Regions from separate parts of the Pseudomonas sp. S2_C03 genome, predicted to be linked through region 1. Evidence: predicted binding sites of a transcription regulator. Region 1 holds the regulator's gene; each other region holds the start of a gene.

Region 1 (4,837 bases):
CATGTACCGTGGCACCGATTTTCCATGGCACGTGACCAGCGATCGCGGTGAAGTGAACCCAGGCGGTACCGAGGTTGAACTGATCGACAACGTACGCGTCAAGCGCACTGACGAAAAGAAACGCGACACCCTGATCACTTCCACCCGCATGACAGTGTTCCCACAGCAGCAATATGCGCAGACCCAGCAACCCGTTAGAATCGACGGCGCTGGCGGCGTATCGACTGGCGTAGGAATGAAAGCGTATCTGAAGGACAGCAGGATTCACCTGCTATCGAACGTAAGAGGACAGTATGAGGCTCGTTAAAACCCTCCCTATTTTGCTCGGTCTGAGCGCAGCACTGGGAAGCGTGAGCGCCTGGTCTCTGCCGAACGATCAGCAGCAGCCTATCCGCATCCAGGCCGACGACGCCCAACTGGACGACAAGAACGGCGTGGCCACCTATACGGGCGACGTGGTCATCACCCAGGGCTCGATGAAGGTCACCGGCAACAAGGTCACCATGACCCGGGCGCCCAACGGTGACATCGACGTGGTGACCTCGGTGGGCAACCTCGCCTACTTCGAGCAACTGCAAACGGCGGGCGACACCAAGCCGGTGCAGGGCTACGGCGTGACCATCCAGTACCACGCCACGCAGGACCGCGTCGTGCTGATCGACCGCGCCAAGGTCATCGACAAGGACGGCAACGTGACCCAGGGCGAGAAAATCGTCTATGACACCAACAAGAAACTTGCCAGTGCCGGCCGCGCCACGGGTACCAACGTGACAGAGTCGCGTCCGCGTATCGACATGGTGATCCAGCCTAAAAAGAAAACCGAAGAGCAAAAGGCCCCGTAAATGGCAACTCTGAAAGCTCAGCATCTGGCCAAGAGCTACAAGAGCCGCCAGGTCGTGCGCGACGTCAGCCTGTCCATCGACAGCGGTCAGATCGTCGGCCTGCTTGGCCCTAACGGCGCCGGCAAGACCACCTGCTTCTACATGATCGTTGGCCTGGTCCAGGCCGATCAGGGCCGCGTCCTGATCGATGACCTCGACGTCAGCCACCAGCCGATGCACGGCCGCGCAAAAGCCGGTATCGGCTATCTGCCGCAGGAAGCGTCGATCTTTCGCAAGCTCTCGGTCGCCGACAACATCATGGCGATCCTCGAGACCCGCAAGGAACTCGACAAGGCCGGCCGTCGCAAGGAATTGGAAAGCCTGTTGCAGGAATTCCACATCAGCCACATCCGCGACAACCTCGGTATGAGCCTGTCCGGTGGTGAACGCCGCCGCGTGGAAATTGCTCGCGCCCTGGCGACCAGCCCGAAATTCATCCTGCTCGACGAACCTTTCGCCGGCGTGGACCCGATCTCGGTCGGTGACATCAAGCAGATCATCCATCACCTCAAGGCCAAAGGCATTGGCGTGCTGATCACCGACCACAACGTCCGTGAGACCCTGGATATCTGCGAAACCGCCTACATCGTCAACGATGGCCAACTGATTGCCGAAGGTGACGCTGAAACCATCCTGGCCAACGACCTGGTCAAGGAAGTGTACCTGGGCCACGAGTTCCGCCTTTAAGCGTCGAGGTCCCTGGCTGATCTACCGAGCGCTTGTATCAATAAAAAATCAAGGCTTTTTTATTGTTACAGCGCTCTAGGCAAACGCTGCTGTTTCAGGCATATAATTTGCTTATGTTTGGCGCTTCGGCGCCCTGTAGTGGATGGCGCATGTGCGCCGGAAAAAGGTGTTAAGCCCCTGCCATGAAACCATCGCTAGTCTTGAGAATGGGCCAGCAGCTGACGATGACACCGCAGCTGCAACAGGCCATCCGCCTGCTCCAATTGTCGACCCTGGACCTGCAACAGGAAATCCAGGAGGCCTTGGAGTCCAATCCGATGCTCGAACGCCAGGAGGAAGGCGACGACTTCGACAACACCGACCCGATGGCCGACAACGTCGAACAGAAGCCCACCCCCGACACTCAGGAAACCTCCTACCAGGAAAGCGCGCCGACGGTCGACAACCTCGAAGAAGGCGACTGGAACGAGCGTATTCCCAACGAACTGCCCGTCGACACCGCTTGGGAAGACGTCTATCAGACCAGTGCCAGCAGCCTGCCCAGCAGCGATGACGACGAGTGGGATTTCACCACCCGCACATCGGCCGGCGAAAGCCTGCAAAGTCACCTGCTGTGGCAGTTGAACCTGGCACCGATGTCCGATACCGATCGTTTGATCGCCGTGACCCTGATCGATTGCATCAACAATCAGGGCTACCTGGACGAAACGCTCGAGGAGATCCTCGAAGCCTTCGATCCGGAACTGGACATCGAACTGGACGAAATCGAAGCCGTCCTGCACCGCATCCAGCAATTCGAACCTGCCGGCATCGCCGCCCGAAACCTGGGTGAGTGCCTGCTGCTGCAATTGCGCCAGCTCCCCGCCAAGACACCCTGGCTGGCAGAGGCCAAGCGTCTGGTCACCGACTACATCGACCTGCTCGGCGGCCGCGACTACAGCCAGCTGATGCGCCGCATGAAGCTCAAGGAAGACGAACTGCGCCAGGTGATCGAGCTGGTGCAAAGCCTGAACCCGCGCCCGGGCTCGCAAATCGAGTCCACCGAAGCCGAATACGTCGTCCCCGACGTCATCGTACGCAAGGACAACGAGCGTTGGCTGGTGGAGCTGAACCAGGAATCGGTGCCACGCCTGCGGGTCAACGCCCAGTACGCCGGTTTCGTGCGCCGCGCCGACACCAGTGCCGACAACACCTTCATGCGCAATCAGTTGCAGGAAGCGCGCTGGTTCATCAAGAGCCTGCAGAGCCGAAACGAAACACTGATGAAAGTAGCCACCCAGATCGTCGAGCATCAGCGCGGTTTTCTGGAGTACGGCGACGAAGCGATGAAACCGCTGGTGTTGCATGACATCGCCGAAGCGGTGGGCATGCACGAATCGACGATATCCCGCGTGACGACGCAAAAGTTCATGCATACCCCGCGGGGTATTTATGAGCTGAAATACTTTTTCTCCAGCCATGTCAGCACCTCCGAAGGCGGTGAATGCTCGTCCACGGCGATCCGCGCGATCATCAAAAAACTGGTAGCGGCGGAAAATCAGAAAAAGCCGTTGAGTGACAGCAAGATCGCTGGTTTACTGGAGGCACAAGGCATTCAGGTGGCTCGCCGCACCGTCGCCAAGTACCGCGAATCCCTCGGGATCGCGCCTTCGAGCGAACGCAAGCGGTTGATGTAGGGCCACGCCACAGCGTTCCAGTGGCAAACATTTGTTTGCCGCTTTATGCACTGGCAACGAAGGAGAAGCTGTATGCAAGTCAACATCAGTGGACACCAACTGGAAGTGACCGAACCTCTTCGCACCTACATCGGCGAAAAACTCGATCGGCTGGAGCGACACTTCGACAAGATCACCAATGTCCAGGTCACGATGACCGTCGAAAAGCTCAAACAGAAAATCGAAGCCACCTTGCATATTCCTGGCGGTGAAGTGGTCGCCAACGCGGAACATACCGATATGTACGCGGCCATCGACGCACTGACCGACAAGCTGGATAAACAACTCAAAAAGCATAAGGAAAAGACCCAGAGCCTCCTCCAGGGCGCAACCGGTCGTTAACACTCCCTACCCATGATCCGACTTGAAAGCATACTGACCCCCGGCCGTTCCCTCGTGAACGTGCCGGGCGGCAGCAAAAAGAAAGCCCTTGAGCAAATTGCCAACCTGATCGCACGGGAAGTCCCCGATCTGGAAATGCAAGATGTCTTCGAGGCACTGATCGCCCGTGAAAAACTCGGCTCGACCGGTTTTGGCAACGGCATCGCCATTCCGCACTGCCGGCTCAAGGGTTGCACCTCGCCCGTCAGCGCCTTGATGCACCTGGATGCACCCATCGATTTCGACGCCATCGACGGCGCGCCGGTAGACCTGTTGTTCGTGCTGCTGGTCCCGGAAGCTGCTACCGATGCGCACCTTGAGTTGCTCCGCCAGATCGCCAGCATGCTCGATCGCAAGGAAGTCCGTGATCGCCTGCGCAGCGCCGCGAGCAATGAAGCCTTGTATCAGGTTGTCCTGGACGAGCAAAACGGGCACTAATCATGCGCTTGATCATCGTCAGTGGCCGCTCCGGCTCAGGTAAAAGTACCGCGCTCGATGTGCTCGAAGACAACGGCTACTACTGCATCGACAACCTGCCCGCAGGGCTGCTGCCGGAACTGGCTGAACGCGCGCTGATCCACACCGAACTGACGCAACCGCTGGTGGCCGTCTCCATTGACGCACGTAACCTGCCAAGCCACTTGAGCCGTTTCCCGGAACTGCTCGAAGAAGTCCGCAGCCGGCATATCCAGGTGGATGTGCTGTATCTGGATGCCGACGAAGAGACGCTGCTCAAACGTTTTTCGGAAACCCGTCGCCGTCACCCACTGAGCAGCGCCAATCGCTCACTGGCCGAGGCAATCACCGATGAGACAGCACTACTCGGGCCGATTGCCGACCTCGCTGACCTCAAGGTCAATACCACCAGTCTTAACCTGTATCAGTTGCGCGATACCATCAAGCTGCGCCTGCTGAACCAGCCAGAACCCGGCACGGCGTTCCTCGTGGAGTCTTTCGGATTCAAGCGCGGTATGCCGGTAGATGCCGACCTGGTATTCGACGTACGCTGCCTGCCCAACCCTTATTGGAAGCCTGAATTGCGCGAGCAATCCGGGCTCGATCAGCCGGTAGCCGAATACCTGGCCGCCCAGCCGGACGTCGAGGAGATGTACCAGGACATTTCCACGTACCTGCTCAAATGGTTGCCCCGCTTCGCCGCCAGCAACCGCGCCT
Region 2 (4,837 bases), 580 kb from region 1:
ACTTCCGGACGGCCCAGGGCCAGTTCGAAGCCTTCGCGACGCATGGTTTCGATCAGTACCGAGAGGTGCAGCTCACCACGGCCGGAAACCTTGAACTTGTCAGCCGAGTCGCCTTCTTCAACGCGCAGTGCAACGTTGTACAGCAGCTCTTTGTCCAGACGATCCTTGATGTTACGGGAGGTCACGAACTTGCCTTCTTTACCGCAGAAAGGCGAGTCGTTTACCTGGAAGGTCATGGAAACGGTTGGCTCGTCGACGGTCAGAGGCTTCATCGCCTCGACGGTGTCCGGGTGGCACAGGGTGTCGGAGATGAACAGCTCGTCGAAACCGCTGATGCAGACGATGTCGCCGGCCGCAGCTTCTTCAACGTCGATGCGGTGCAGACCGTGGTGGCCCATCAGCTTCAGGATACGACCGTTGCGGCGCTTGCCGTCGGCGTCGATGGCGACAACCGGAGTGTTCGGATTGACGCGACCACGAGCGATACGGCCAACACCGATAACACCCAGGAAGCTGTTGTAGTCCAGTGCCGAGATTTGCATCTGGAAAGGACCGTCACGGTCAACTTTCGGCGCAGGAACGTGGTCGACGACCGCTTGGTACAGCGGGGTCATGTCTTCGGCCATGGCGGTGTGATCCAGACCGGCGATGCCGTTCAGGGCCGAGGCGTAAACAACCTGGAAGTCCAGTTGTTCGTCGGTAGCACCCAGGTTGTCGAACAGGTCGAAGATCTGGTCCAGAACCCAGTCAGGACGCGCGCCCGGACGGTCAACCTTGTTGATCACGACGATTGGCTTGAGGCCAGCTTCGAACGCTTTCTTGGTGACGAAACGGGTTTGCGGCATAGGGCCGTCTTGAGCGTCAACCAGCAGCAGAACGGAGTCGACCATCGACATTACGCGCTCTACTTCGCCGCCGAAGTCGGCGTGGCCCGGGGTGTCCACGATGTTGATGTGGTAGCCGTTCCAGTTGATGGCGGTGTTTTTCGCCAGAATGGTAATACCGCGCTCTTTTTCCTGGTCGTTGGAGTCCATCACGCGCTCGTCGTTGAGCTCGTTGCGCTCCAGGGTGCCGGATTGACGCAGGAGTTTGTCTACCAGGGTGGTTTTACCATGGTCAACGTGGGCAATGATGGCGATGTTGCGTAGATTTTCGATCACTTGTGTATCTCGATCAGAGGATTCGGTGTGCTGACAAGTCTTGGCAGCGATTAACAGTAGCGTCCGTGAAAGCCTTTACAGCTTTACGGTGGCGTCGGGGGGCCGGTGACGCAAGCCACAGGCAAACAGCCCCGGGCACTTAGCTCGGTCGATAAACGCGCACATTGGCATGCCCCTCACTGAGCAAATGGTGGGCATGCAGGCGACTCATCACGCCTTTGTCGCAATACAACAGGTACTGGCGAGTAGGGTCCAGTTCCTTGAAACGAGCGTTCAGAGCATAAAACGGCATCGTTTGTACCTCGATGCCAGCCAGTTGCAGCGGGTCATCCTCGGCGGCATCCGGATGGCGGATGTCGATCACGATCTGACCGGCCAGCGCGTCGCTGACTTCTTCAATTTGTACGTCCTGGCCCAGTTCATCGATCACACGATCGATCGGGACCAGCTTGGCGTTCTCAAGGGCGCGCTCAAGCACGGCCATGTCGAACTCTTTCTCTTCGTGCTCTACGCGGTGGCGCTTGGCAGCCGTCTTCGGATTGACCGAAATGACCCCGCAGTACTCCGGCATGTGCTTGGCGAAATCAGCGGTGCCGATTTCGTTGGCGGTATCGATGATGTCCTGCTTGTGGCTGGCGATCAGCGGGCGCAGCACCAGCTTTTCGGTGACACAGTCGATCACGGACAGGTTCGGCAACGTCTGGCTCGACACCTGGGAGATCGCCTCGCCGGTGACCAGGGCGTCGATATGCAGTCGATCAGCAATCTGCGAGGAAGCGCGCAACATCATACGCTTCAATACTACGCCCATATGACTGTTATCGACTTTGCCGAGAATTTCGCCCAACACTTCCTCGAACGGCACACTGACAAATAACACGCGTTGCGAGCTGCCGTACTTCTTCCAGATGAAATGCGCGACTTCCATGACGCCCAATTCGTGGGCACGACCGCCCAGGTTAAAGAAGCAGAAGTGGGCCATCAGCCCACGACGCATGATCTGGTAGGCCGCAACCGTGGAGTCGAAACCGCCGGACATCAGCACCAACGTCTGCTCCAGCGCACCCAGCGGATAACCACCGATGCCAGTGTGCTGGCTGTGGATGACAAACAACCGTTGGTCGCGAACTTCGATACGGACTTCGATTTCCGGCTTTTTCAGGTCGATGCCGGCGGCACCGCACTGACGGCGCAACTGGCTGCCGACATATTTTTCGATATCGATCGAGCTGAACGGGTGCTTGCCGGCGCGCTTGCAGCGCACCGAGAAGATTTTCCCGGCCAGTGCATCACCGTAGTACTGCTTGCACTTTTCGACGATGTCGTCGAAATCGCCCAGTGGATATTCGTCAATCTGCAGGAAGTGCGCGATGCCCGGCATGCAGCTCAGGCGCTCGCCCATCTCTTTCAGGGCCTTTGGGTCTTCTACGCGGGTGTCCAGCTCGAGGTTGTCCCACACGCCGTTCACCACCACAGCCGGGTCCAGGTCACGGAGCACGGCACGGATGTTTTTGGCCAACTGACGGATGAAACGCGTCCGGACAGGTCGGCTCTTGATGGTGATCTCGGGAAAGACTTTTACGATTAGTTTCATGAAAACAGCGCGCGCAGGGCCAGCCGAAAAAGGGGGGCGCGGATTATAGCGGAAATTGCTCAAGGTTTAACCAGTTAATGTGCAGAAGGTTTTGCGCGCACCAAAACAGGTCGTTTTCGATTGAAAGCGCCACATTGTAGGGCGATATTTTTCCTGTTTGGCGGCTTGAAGCCTTTATAAGCGTGAATTTGGGGCAAAAAACCCATGCTGGGGCACTGGCATGCAATTTGCTCCCTTGTGAGGCAGGTTGCCTTGGCAGAGTATTCGCGCCGGCATCACAAACATTATGGGCATCCACTACCCGCCCTAAGCCACCCCGGAGGACAGTATGTCGAAGTCGGTTCAACTCATTAAAGATCATGACGTCAAGTGGATTGATCTGCGCTTCACGGACACCAAAGGCACCCAGCACCACGTGACCATGCCAGCTCGCGATGCGCTGGATGAAGACTTCTTCGAAGTCGGCAAGATGTTCGACGGCTCCTCCATCTCCGGCTGGAAAGGCATCGAAGCTTCCGACATGATCCTGATGCCGGATGATGAAACCGCCGTTCTGGACCCGTTCACCGAAGAGCCGACCCTGATCCTGGTCTGCGACATCATCGAACCTTCGAGCATGCAAGGCTACGACCGCGACCCACGTGCGATCGCCAAGCGCGCCGAAGAGTACCTGAAGTCTACCGGTATCGGTGACACCGCGTTCGCAGGTCCGGAGCCAGAGTTCTTCATCTTCGACCAGGTGAAGTTCAAGTCCGACATCTCCGGCTCGATGTTCAAGATCTACTCCGAGCAAGGTTCGTGGATGTCCGACCAGGACATCGAAGGCGGCAACAAGGGTCACCGTCCTGGCATCAAAGGCGGCTACTTCCCGGTTCCACCGTTCGACCACGACCACGAAATCCGTACTTCCATGTGCAACGCGCTGGAAGAAATGGGCCTGACCGTCGAAGTTCACCACCACGAAGTGGCGACTGCCGGCCAGAACGAAATCGGCGTCAAGTTCAACACCCTGGTGAAGAAAGCCGACGAAACCCAGACCCTGAAGTATGTCGTGCACAACGTTGCCGACGCTTACGGTCGCACCGCCACCTTCATGCCGAAGCCTCTGTACGGCGACAACGGTTCGGGCATGCACGTACACATGTCCATCTGGAAAGAAGGCAAGAACACCTTCGCAGGTGAAGGTTATGCCGGCCTGTCCGACACCGCCCTGTACTTCATCGGCGGTATCATCAAGCACGGTAAGGCCCTGAACGGCTTCACCAACCCGGCTACCAACTCCTACAAGCGTCTGGTTCCAGGTTTCGAAGCTCCGGTCATGCTGGCCTACTCGGCTCGCAACCGTTCCGCTTCGATCCGTATTCCTTACGTGTCGAGCCCGAAAGCCCGCCGTATCGAAGCACGCTTCCCGGATCCGGCAGCCAACCCGTACCTGGCGTTCGCTGCACTGCTGATGGCTGGCCTGGACGGCATCCAGAACAAGATCCACCCTGGCGACGCAGCTGACAAAAACCTGTACGACCTGCCGCCTGAAGAGGCCAAAGAGATCCCACAAGTTTGCGGCAGCCTGAAAGAAGCCCTTGAAGAGCTGGATAAAGGTCGCGCGTTCCTGACCAAAGGCGGCGTGTTCTCCGACGACTTCATCGACGCCTACATCGCCCTGAAAAGCGAAGAAGAAATCAAGGTTCGCACCTTCGTACACCCACTGGAATACGAGCTGTACTACAGCTGCTGATCCGGTAGCGCCTGCGCAAGCGGCGTGACGAAAAAAGAGAGGCCTCCTTCGGGAGGCCTTTTTTATGCCCGCTATTAAATGGTACATGGAGAACCCTGTGGGAGCGGGCTTGCCCGCGATTGCGACCTGCCTGACACAGAAGACGCTGGATTTGCCGACGCCATCGCGGGCAAGCCCGCTCCCACAGTTTTTATCTGCGTGTGATTCGGGAAATCACTTCACAGTGTTAACGGTTTGAGATAACCACCCACCCTGACCTATGCTGCAACCCAATGCTTTCATTTCTGGTCGAGCTCATGGGTCGTGGTTTCTTTTGCATCCTGCTGTTGATCGCCCTGCCCGCCGCAG
Region 3 (4,837 bases), 1.1 Mb from region 1:
TCTGTTGCCACATACAGTTCTCCGCACGTTCGGGGCGCATTCTAGCGCGCTCTGTGAAAAAACAAAGGCCCCAATATTCCTTCAATTACGTAAGTGATCGGCTTGCAAAAAACGCTTGGCGCAAACGCCATCAAACATGTACGAAAAAACCTTTCAGCTGCCCCCTTACTGACAAATACCGGGCAAAAAAATGCCCGGCAAGCCGGGCAGTTTTTTTGTGGCGCGCGTCTTACAGGTTGTAGCCGCGCTCGTTGTGAAGGGCCAGGTCGATGCCCACGGCCTCTTCTTCTTCGGTGACACGCAAGCCCATGACAGCGTCCAGCACCTTGAGGATGATGTAGGTGACGATCGCTGTGTAGATAACGGTGAAGCCCACGCCTTTGCACTGGATCCAGACTTGTGCGGCGATGTCGGTCACGGTGCCGAAGCCACCCAGGGACGGGGCTGCGAACACACCGGTCAGGATGGCGCCGAGGATACCGCCGATACCGTGCACGCCGAAGGCGTCCAGGGAGTCGTCATAACCGAGTTTGCGTTTCAGGGTGGTGGCGCAGAAGAAGCACACCACGCCAGCGGCCAGGCCGATCACCAGGGCGCCCATTGGGCCGACTGTGCCCGCCGCCGGGGTAATGGCGACCAGGCCGGCAACCACACCCGACGCGATACCCAGTGCACTTGGTTTACCGTGGGTAATCCACTCGGCAAACATCCAACCCAGTGCAGCAGCAGCGGTAGCGATCTGGGTAACCAGCATCGCCATGCCCGCAGTGCCGTTGGCAGCAGCGGCGGAACCGGCGTTGAAACCAAACCAGCCAACCCACAGCATCGCAGCGCCCGTCAGGGTGTAACCCAGGTTGTGCGGAGCCATCGGGGTGGTCGGGAAGCCTTTACGCTTGCCGAGCACGATGCACGCCACCAGACCTGCGATACCGGCGTTGATGTGCACCACGGTGCCGCCAGCGAAGTCGAGTACGCCCCAGTCCCACATCAGGCCGCCGTTGCCGGACCAGACCATGTGCGCAATCGGTGCATAGACCAGGGTGAACCAGATGCCCATGAACACCAGCATCGCGGAGAACTTCATGCGCTCGGCGAAGGCACCGACGATCAGCGCCGGGGTGATAATGGCGAAGGTCATCTGGAAGGTGATGAACACGGCTTCCGGGAACAGCGCCGCCGGGCCGGTCAGGCTGGCTGGCGTGACACCGGCGAGGAAAGCCTTGCCCATGCCGCCGAAGAAGGAGTTGAAGTTGACGACGCCCTGCTCCATGCCGGTGGTGTCGAACGCGATGCTGTAGCCATAAATGACCCACAGGATGCTGATCAGGCCGGTAATGGCAAAGCACTGCATCAATACGGAAAGAATGTTTTTCGACCGAACCATGCCGCCGTAGAACAGCGCGAGGCCGGGGATGGTCATGAACAGCACGAGGGCTGTGGAGGTCAGCATCCAGGCGGTGTCGCCGGAATTGAGGACAGGGGCTGCCACTTCGTCTGCCGCCATGGCCAGGCTTGGCATTACGATGGACAACAGGGCTCCTAGCCCTGCGAATTTACGCAGAGTCATATTGTTTTCTCCTGGGGCGTTGGGGTTTGGGGCGGCTTAGATTGCGTCGGTATCGGTTTCGCCGGTACGGATGCGAATCGCCTGTTCCAGATTCACCACGAAGATCTTGCCGTCACCAATCTTGCCGGTGTTGGCGGCCTTGGTTATCGCCTCGATAACCCGGTCGAGATCCTTGTCGTCAATGGCGACATCGATCTTCACCTTTGGCAGGAAATCGACCACGTACTCCGCGCCGCGATACAGCTCGGTGTGACCCTTCTGCCGACCGAAGCCTTTGACTTCAGTGACGGTAATGCCCTGCACGCCGATTTCGGACAACGACTCGCGCACGTCGTCCAACTTGAACGGCTTGATGATGGCAGTGACTAGCTTCATGAAAACTCTCTCCCGAATTGGTGGACTTGCCCCAGGAAAACAAACCCGTCTCAAGTCTAAGCGCAGTGCCTGGCTTTGTAACGCATCGTCGGCCTTTAACCTGCCCGCCCGACGCCAGCTAACCACTCCGCGCGAAACACTTCCCCCGTTCCGCTTGGCGCACTGCATTCGTCACAGCGACTGCATCAGTGCATGGGTTACTACCGACTAAGCAGAAAGCTTGCCATCTCGGCAAAAATCCCAAAATTCAATTGCTTGCCCCTGCCAGCTGGCGATTGCGCACAAATAGCCCGGCGCATACGCACAATAACGGTGCGATGCGGCCCGCCCGTATGCGCGAAAAACGTGCAGGACCCGTGGTCTAAATGAGCGCAACGCACTGCGTGATACACTGCCGGCCTCGATTACAGGACATCCACCATGCTCGCGCCCAAAGACTTCCTCGACGCCCTGACCGGCACCGCCTCTCGTCTCTTCAGCGGTGACACCCCGCTGCCCAAAAGCGAAATCGAAAGTCAGTTCAAGATGTTGCTGCAAAGCGCCTTCAGCAAACTGGACCTGGTGAGCCGCGAAGAATTCGACAGCCAGATGGTCGTCCTCGCCCGCACCCGCGCGCGCCTGGAAAGCCTGGAAGCCAAAGTCGCGGAAATGGAAGCAAAGCTGAACCCGCCCACCGAATAACCCTCTGTAGGAGCGGGCTTGCCCGCGATGAAGGTCGAAACGACCTTCATCTCCTCTGTAGGACTTGCCGCAGTCACGCTCCTCGCCCGCAAAGATCCCGGCAACGTCCTACGCAAATCTCATCCCCCGTCTGATTGCCCCCATAACCTCCGATTTATAAGCTCTCCCAATGCTGAATGTTTCAGCACCGGGTTTGGCGACCTGGAAGCTCAAGGTGCACCACCACCGTCCGAAAGCGGGTTTCCTCCCGAATGTTCGAGTCATGGCGGTTGTGCGTGGGGGACCCTCGGGTCTGCCGGATTCCTTTTGCTCCGGTTCGCCAGCCTGCGTACAACTGCCACCCAATACCCAAGAATGTCGCCCACACATGATCGCTTCTGCTATCCAGAACAAATCAGGTCTTAATGAAACTCAAACAGCGATGGAAGCAACTTCGACAGATTGTTGAGCTTCACAATGAAGCCATCCGACTCGGCGGTAGCCTCTCAGCCAATCAACGACGGTTTCTTGATGTCGCTGGTGCTTACGGCAAAGAACTTGAACCTGCGGGTCTGATGGCAGGTAAGAGGGTCTGAGTTCTTCCGAAGAAACCGCCCGATGGGCGTTTTCGTCGACGGATCACTCCAATGTCGAACCGCAACATCCTGCGAACATTCGTCCTCACCGCCCCCCTGGAAAACCCTCACCCCACGTCTACCCTTGAAAAAACCGCAGGAAGCGGCCTTTCGTTTAGCTCAAGGAACGACCATGTCCCTCTCCATCGTCCACAGCCGCGCCCAGATCGGCGTGGATGCGCCCGCCGTCACCGTCGAAGTTCACCTGGCCAACGGTTTGCCGTCGCTGACCATGGTCGGCCTGCCGGAAGCGGCGGTGAAAGAGAGCAAGGATCGGGTGCGCAGCGCGATCATCAATTCGGGGCTGCAGTTTCCGGCGCGGCGGATCACCTTGAATCTGGCGCCCGCAGACTTGCCCAAGGATGGTGGGCGCTTTGACTTGGCGATCGCCCTGGGGATTCTGTCGGCGAGTGTGCAGGTGCCCACTCTCACACTGGATGACGTGGAGTGCCTGGGTGAGCTGGCGTTGTCCGGTGCGGTGCGGCCGGTACGCGGGGTGTTGCCGGCGGCGCTGGCGGCGCGAAAAGCGGGACGGATGCTCGTTGTGCCTCGGGCGAATGCCGAGGAGGCATGCCTGGCGTCGGGGTTGCAGGTCATTGCGGTGGATCATCTGCTGCAAGCGGTGGCGCATTTCAACGGGCATACGCCGGTCGATCCCTATGTTTCGGACGGTTTGATTCACGCCGCCAAACCCTATCCCGACCTCAATGAAGTGCAGGGCCAGTTAGCGGCCAAGCGTGCGCTGCTGATCGCTGCCGCCGGGGCGCACAACCTGTTGTTCAGTGGTCCGCCCGGCACCGGCAAGACCCTGCTGGCCAGCCGCCTGCCGGGGCTGCTGCCGCCGCTGGCCGAACATGAAGCCCTGGAAGTGGCGGCCATTCAGTCGGTGGCCAGCGGCGCACCGCTGACCCACTGGCCGCAGCGGCCGTTCCGCCAGCCACACCACTCGGCGTCCGGGCCGGCACTGGTCGGTGGCAGTTCAAAACCGCAGCCGGGGGAAATCACCCTCGCCCACCATGGCGTCTTGTTTCTCGATGAATTACCGGAGTTCGATCGCAAGGTATTGGAGGTTCTACGCGAGCCATTGGAATCCGGGCACATCGTGATTTCCCGGGCGCGGGAGCGGGTGCGCTTTCCAGCACGCTTCCAGTTGGTGGCGGCGATGAACCCTTGCCCTTGTGGGTATCTGGGCGAGCCCAGCGGCAAATGCAGTTGCACCCCGGACATGGTGCAGCGCTACCGCAACAAACTGTCGGGGCCGCTGCTGGATCGTATTGATCTGCACCTGACCGTCGCCCGCGAGGCGACCGCGTTGAGCCCTGCTGTAAGAGCGGGCGATGACAGCAGCAGCGCCTCTGCCCTGGTTGCGGAGGCGCGGGGGCGGCAACTGAAACGCCAGGGGTGTGCGAATGCCTTTCTTGATTTGCCGGGGCTGCGGCGGCATTGCGGGTTATCCACAGCCGACGAGCACTGGCTGGAAACGGCTTGCGAACGACTGACCCTGTCGCTGCGCTCAGCGCATCGGCTGCTCAAGGTGGCGCGCACATTGGCCGACCTTGAGCAGGTTGAGGAGATCACGCGGGAACATCTGGCCGAGGCG
Region 4 (4,837 bases), 680 kb from region 1:
CAGGGTCAGGTCACCACTGCCCAGCGGGTTGTTGGTGTTCGGCACTGTCCCGAACAACGAGGTCAAACCGATACCGGCCTTGCTGGTCTTGCCGACCTGTGAGTTGGCGTTCTTGCTGGCCTGGGTCTTCTCGTTCAGGGTGATGGTGATGATGTCACCGACCCGGAACGCCTTGCGGTCGCTGTACAGGTTCTGCTCGAACCCCGCCTGGTAGATCGAGCCGTTATTCGCGGCAGCCGGCAATGGCGTACGCGGCAACACCGGAGCGTAGTAAGGGTCATTGGGCTTGGGCGTCGGGCCGACGCACCCCGCCAATGCGGCGACCCCACTCAGTGCCAGGACAGATACAAAGCGATTCATGACCCTACCTCACGGTGTAGCAGGCGACCTCAGGGCCGCCTCATAGACTTGATTACAGATTCTGCGTTACGAACGAGAGCATCTGGTCGGCGGTGGAGATCACCTTGGAGTTCATCTCGTAGGCGCGCTGAGTGGTGATCATGTTGACCATTTCTTCAACGGTGCTGACGTTGGACGTTTCCAGGGTGTTCTGCAGCGTGGTACCGAAACCCGCCAGGCCAGGAGTGCCGACTTGCGGCGCGCCGCTGGCAGCGGTTTCCAGGAACAGGTTGTTACCCACGGCTTGCAGGCCGGCCGGGTTGATGAAGTCGGCGGTCTGCAGGTTACCGATTACCTGGGAGGCCGGGTTGCCGGCGACCGTGATGGAGACGGTACCGTCGCGGCCGACAGTGAAGGTCTGGGCATCGTTCGGGATGACGATGGCCGGTTCCAGGGCGAAACCGCTGGCGTTGACGATCTGGCCATTGGAATCGAGGTGGAAGGTACCGTCACGGGTATAGGACGTGGTGCCATCCGGTTGCAGGATCTGGAAGAAGCCGCGGCCGTCGATGGCCATGTCCAGAGGCTGCTCGGTGGTTTGCAAGCTACCGGCGTTGAAGTTCTTCTGGGTGCCGACGATCCGCACACCGGTACCCAGTTGCAGACCGGACGGCAATTCGCTGTCCTGGGTCGATTGGGCACCTGGCTGGCGCTTGATCTGATACAGCAGGTCCTGGAACTCGGCACGGTCACGTTTGAAGCCCGTGGTCGACACGTTCGCCAGGTTGTTGGAAATGGTGGTCAGGTTGGTGTCCTGGGCGGACAGACCTGTTTTGGCAACCCATAGAGCCGGAAGCATTCGATTCTCCTCGTGCGCCTGTTTTACGGCGCGACGTTCTGATAATTAGCTGATCTGCAAGACCCGAGCCATGGCCTGGTCGTCTTCTTTGGCGGTGTTCATCATCTTGACGTGCAGCTCGAACTGCTTGGCCAGCGCCAGCACCGAAGTCATTTCTTCCACGGCGTTGACGTTGCTCGACTCAAGGAACCCGGACACCAGTTTGACGTTGGCATCGGCTTGCGCCGGCTGCCCGTCCTTGGTGTGGATGGAACCGTCCAGGCCCTTGGTCATGTTCTTGAAGTCCGGGTTGACCAGCTTGATGCGGTCGACCTCGGCCATCACGCGTGGACCTTCGCCCATCGCTCGAATGCTGACGGTCCCGTCCTCGCCAATTTCAACCTGCTGCTCGGGCGGCACGGAAATCGGTCCGCCATTGCCCAGGACCGGCATGCCGTTGCCAGCGCGCAATACGCCCAGGGCGTCAATGTTCAGGCTGCCGGTGCGCACGTAGCTTTCACCGCCATCGGGGGTCTGAACGGCGAGCCAGCCATTGCCCTGCACCGCGACGTCGAGATCGCGACCGGTCTGCACCAACGAACCGGCGGAGAAGTCGGTGGCGGGACGCTCTGACATGGCAAACGCACGCGCCGGAAAGACGTCACCGAACACCGGCATCGAACGGGCCTGCTCCAGGTCCCGCTGGAAACCATTGGTGGAGATGTTCGCCAGGTTGTTCGCGTGAGCCTTCTGCGCCAGTGCATTCTGGCTGGCGCCGGTCATTGCCACATAAAGGTACTTGTCCACACTCTTTCCTCTGCATGCCGGGCGTTTGCCGCCCACTGCTGTATTACTGAGCCTCAAGCAATTTGCAGACCAACTTTGTTTCAGCGGCGTTGGAGCCGCTAAACAAAGGGGTTGAAGGGATCAGGGGGAGACAGGGGAATCTAACGAAGACGAAAAACCGGCGGTGTCATGCCGGTAAGAGGCAAGGACCGTCAGACCCTTGCCAGCGCACTGCGCAGAACACCCACGACCTGGTTCTGTTGCTCCCCGGACAAACCAAGCCATAGAGGCAATCGCAGCAAGCGCTCGGAATATCCATCGGTCACTTCCATGGAGCCATGCACACGGCCATAACGCTTCCCGGCAGGCGAAGAATGCAGCGGCACGTAATGAAACACGGCATAGATGGCCTGTTTCTTCAACTCGTCGAGCACTCGTTGACGATCAATACCCGGGGCGAGCAATACGTAGTACATGTGCGCGTTGTGCTGACAACCTTCAGGCACTATCGGGCGACGCAGCAAGCCATCGCGTTCGAATTCCGCCAGGGCCGCATGATAGTGCTCCCAGATCGCCAGGCGGCTATTGGTAATGGCTTGAGCTTCTTCCAACTGCGCCCAGAGGAAAGCGGCTATCAGTTCGCCGGGCAGAAACGAGGAGCCGACCTCTTGCCAGGTGTATTTGTCGACCTCGCCGCGAAAGAACCGGCTGCGATCGGTGCCTTTCTCGCGGATGATCTCGGCTCGCAATGCCAGCTCGGGATCGTTGACGAGCAATGCCCCACCCTCTCCCGAAATGACGTTCTTGGTTTCGTGAAAACTGAAGGCGCCAAGGTCGCCGATACTGCCCAGGGCGCGCCCCTTGTAGGTCGACATCACGCCTTGCGCGGCATCCTCGACCACCGCCAACCCGTACTTGCGCGCAATCGCCAGGATGGCGTCCATCTCGCAGGCCACACCCGCGTAATGCACCGGTACGATCACTTTGGTCCGTGGCGTGATGGCCGCCTCGATCAGGCGCTCGTCCAGGTTCAGGGTATCGGGACGAATGTCGACGAAAACCGGCACCGCGCCACGCAACACAAAAGCATTGGCCGTGGAAACGAAGGTAAAGGAAGGCAGGATGACTTCGTCGCCCGGCTGAATGTCCAGCAGGAGGGCCGCCATCTCCAGTGCCGCAGTACACGAGTGCGTGAGCAATGCCTTGTTGCAACCAGTATTGGACTCCAGCCAGCGGTGACAATGCTTGGTGAATGGACCATCACCGGCAAGCATGTTACCGAACTTGGCCTGGGCGATGTAATTCAGCTCCTTGCCAGTCATGTGAGGCCGGTTGAAGAATATCTTTTCTTTGCTCATTGCGAACTTCCCTGGGTGGGCATAGTAATTAGTGGCGCAAGACACAACGTCTCAAAGTGTGCTGATTCGGCCACCTATCTGAGTGCCCTTATCAAGATTCTCATAGAAGTACGGAGTGAAGCCGGCCTTCTTCATCGCCTGCTGTGTTTCACCAATATCGTATTCAATCCGATGCAGATCGAACGCTTCACCGTCCCAGGTCGCGAAACCTGCCCGGGCATCACCATCACGCGGCTGGCCGACCGAGCCAGGATTGCAGTAGATCTTGCTGTCACCCTTCCACAAACACTGGACGTGGGTATGGCCTGAAGCGAAAAACCGACCAGCCAAGGGCAAGAAATACTCGGTGGACGGCCGCACATACTCATCCAGAGGGTCGTTCCAGCCGCCATGGACGATGCTCAAGTCGTCCTGGATCGAGCGCTCCACGAGCGATCCCAGCCACGCCAGATTTTGCGCAGTGACAACGCCCTGCTGATAGTCAAGGCAGGCATTGGCGCTATTGGAGCGCGGACAACGCTCATGCCTGGCCAGATACCAGTCATGATTGCCCATCACGGACAAAATATTTCGTTCGCGCAGGACATCGCAACACTCGTTGACCTGACTGTAATAACCGGCCGTATCGCCCAGACAGATAATCCGCGACACGCCCAGCTCATCGAGCTTCGCAAGCACGGTCCGAAGGGCGCTGTAGTTGCCGTGTACATCAGAAATGATCCCGATCATAGACAATGAAGTCCTCTATAAAACGAACAGCAAAACCACTGCGGATCACTGGCTGGGCCAGCGTCTTGCCATCGAGGTAATGGTCCAGGCACATGGCGGCCTCGTTGTAGCCAAATGCGCGACGGATCGAGCTGGTCGAGGAAATGCGGGGATTGATTTCGAGCAGACGCCAAGTGCCGTCACTGCCACGGCGGAACTGCAGATTGGTCGGCCCTGCCGGCTTGAACGCCTGGCACAGCCTGATGACCGTCTGGTCCAGCGAATCATGCTGCTCCACCCAGGCCTTGGCGGTGGAACCGTCCGAGGCCAGACGGCGGCGGAAGGTGATGATCGGGCCAGCATCCCCCTCTCCATCGCCAAACGCAGCCACGGTGAACTCATCGGCGGCGCTGCCAATGATCGGCTGCGCCATGAGGTGCTCACCGAGCAGTGCCGCATGGGGCGTAAAGTCGCGCTCTTCGCGAACCCAGACCAACCCCTTGGAGGCGTAGCTTCTGCGTGGCTTGAGGAGGAACGGCAAGCCCAAGGCGGCCTTGAGCGAGTGAAAATTCCCGGTCAGCAGCGTTGGAATACGGCTAGGGTCTCCCAACGCCACCAGCGCCTGGTCCATCGCCCATTTATCCCTGGAGAGCTCAATCAGGTTCTGGCTATTGAGCACGACCCGGCAGTCGAAGGTGGCCAGCAACGCCCGGTTGTCCGACAGCCAGTGAATGTCCTGTTCAATCCCCGGAATCAGCAGGTCAACCTGGTGCTGGGCCAGCGTATTGCCCAACCATTGGCCGTACTC

The links. The regulator sigma-54, encoded in region 1, starts transcription at its own class of promoters, with help from an activator protein. The targets are predictions, from matches to a motif close to ANTGGCATNNANNTTGCTNT.
Region 2: a site for sigma-54 is predicted at 2,969-2,988, ahead of glnA (type I glutamate--ammonia ligase). Genes of this name have one in related genera too.
Region 3: a site for sigma-54 is predicted at 2,151-2,170, ahead of glnK (P-II family nitrogen regulator). Genes of this name have one in related genera too.
Region 4: a site for sigma-54 is predicted at 2,039-2,058, ahead of AB4N64_RS17690 (flagellar basal body rod protein FlgF). Genes of this name have one in related genera too.

What each region holds. Positions count from the first base shown of each region.
Region 1 covers NZ_CP162766.1:4,508,768-4,513,604, forward strand. Annotated here, with positions in the region: gene lptC (LPS export ABC transporter periplasmic protein LptC) at 1-307, shown strand, start outside; gene lptA (lipopolysaccharide transport periplasmic protein LptA) at 294-842, shown strand; gene lptB (LPS export ABC transporter ATP-binding protein) at 843-1,568, shown strand; gene AB4N64_RS20940 (RNA polymerase factor sigma-54) at 1,751-3,244, shown strand; gene hpf (ribosome hibernation-promoting factor, HPF/YfiA family) at 3,317-3,625, shown strand; gene ptsN (PTS IIA-like nitrogen regulatory protein PtsN) at 3,638-4,102, shown strand; gene rapZ (RNase adapter RapZ) at 4,105-4,837, shown strand, end outside.
Region 2 covers NZ_CP162766.1:5,089,124-5,093,960, forward strand. Annotated here, with positions in the region: gene typA (translational GTPase TypA) at 1-1,160, opposite strand, end outside; gene thiI (tRNA uracil 4-sulfurtransferase ThiI) at 1,300-2,754, opposite strand; gene glnA (type I glutamate--ammonia ligase) at 3,083-4,489, shown strand; gene AB4N64_RS23375 (DUF4124 domain-containing protein) at 4,786-4,837, shown strand, end outside.
Region 3 covers NZ_CP162766.1:5,601,216-5,606,052, reverse strand. Annotated here, with positions in the region: gene AB4N64_RS25770 (secondary thiamine-phosphate synthase enzyme YjbQ) at 1-13, opposite strand, end outside; gene AB4N64_RS25765 (ammonium transporter) at 230-1,567, opposite strand; gene glnK (P-II family nitrogen regulator) at 1,604-1,942, opposite strand; gene AB4N64_RS25755 (accessory factor UbiK family protein) at 2,363-2,623, shown strand; gene AB4N64_RS25750 (YifB family Mg chelatase-like AAA ATPase) at 3,371-4,837, shown strand, end outside.
Region 4 covers NZ_CP162766.1:3,833,314-3,838,150, forward strand. Annotated here, with positions in the region: gene flgH (flagellar basal body L-ring protein FlgH) at 1-360, opposite strand, end outside; gene flgG (flagellar basal-body rod protein FlgG) at 413-1,198, opposite strand; gene AB4N64_RS17690 (flagellar basal body rod protein FlgF) at 1,244-1,984, opposite strand; gene rffA (dTDP-4-amino-4,6-dideoxygalactose transaminase) at 2,176-3,321, opposite strand; gene AB4N64_RS17700 (metallophosphoesterase family protein) at 3,373-4,050, opposite strand; gene AB4N64_RS17705 (ATP-grasp domain-containing protein) at 4,031-4,837, opposite strand, start outside.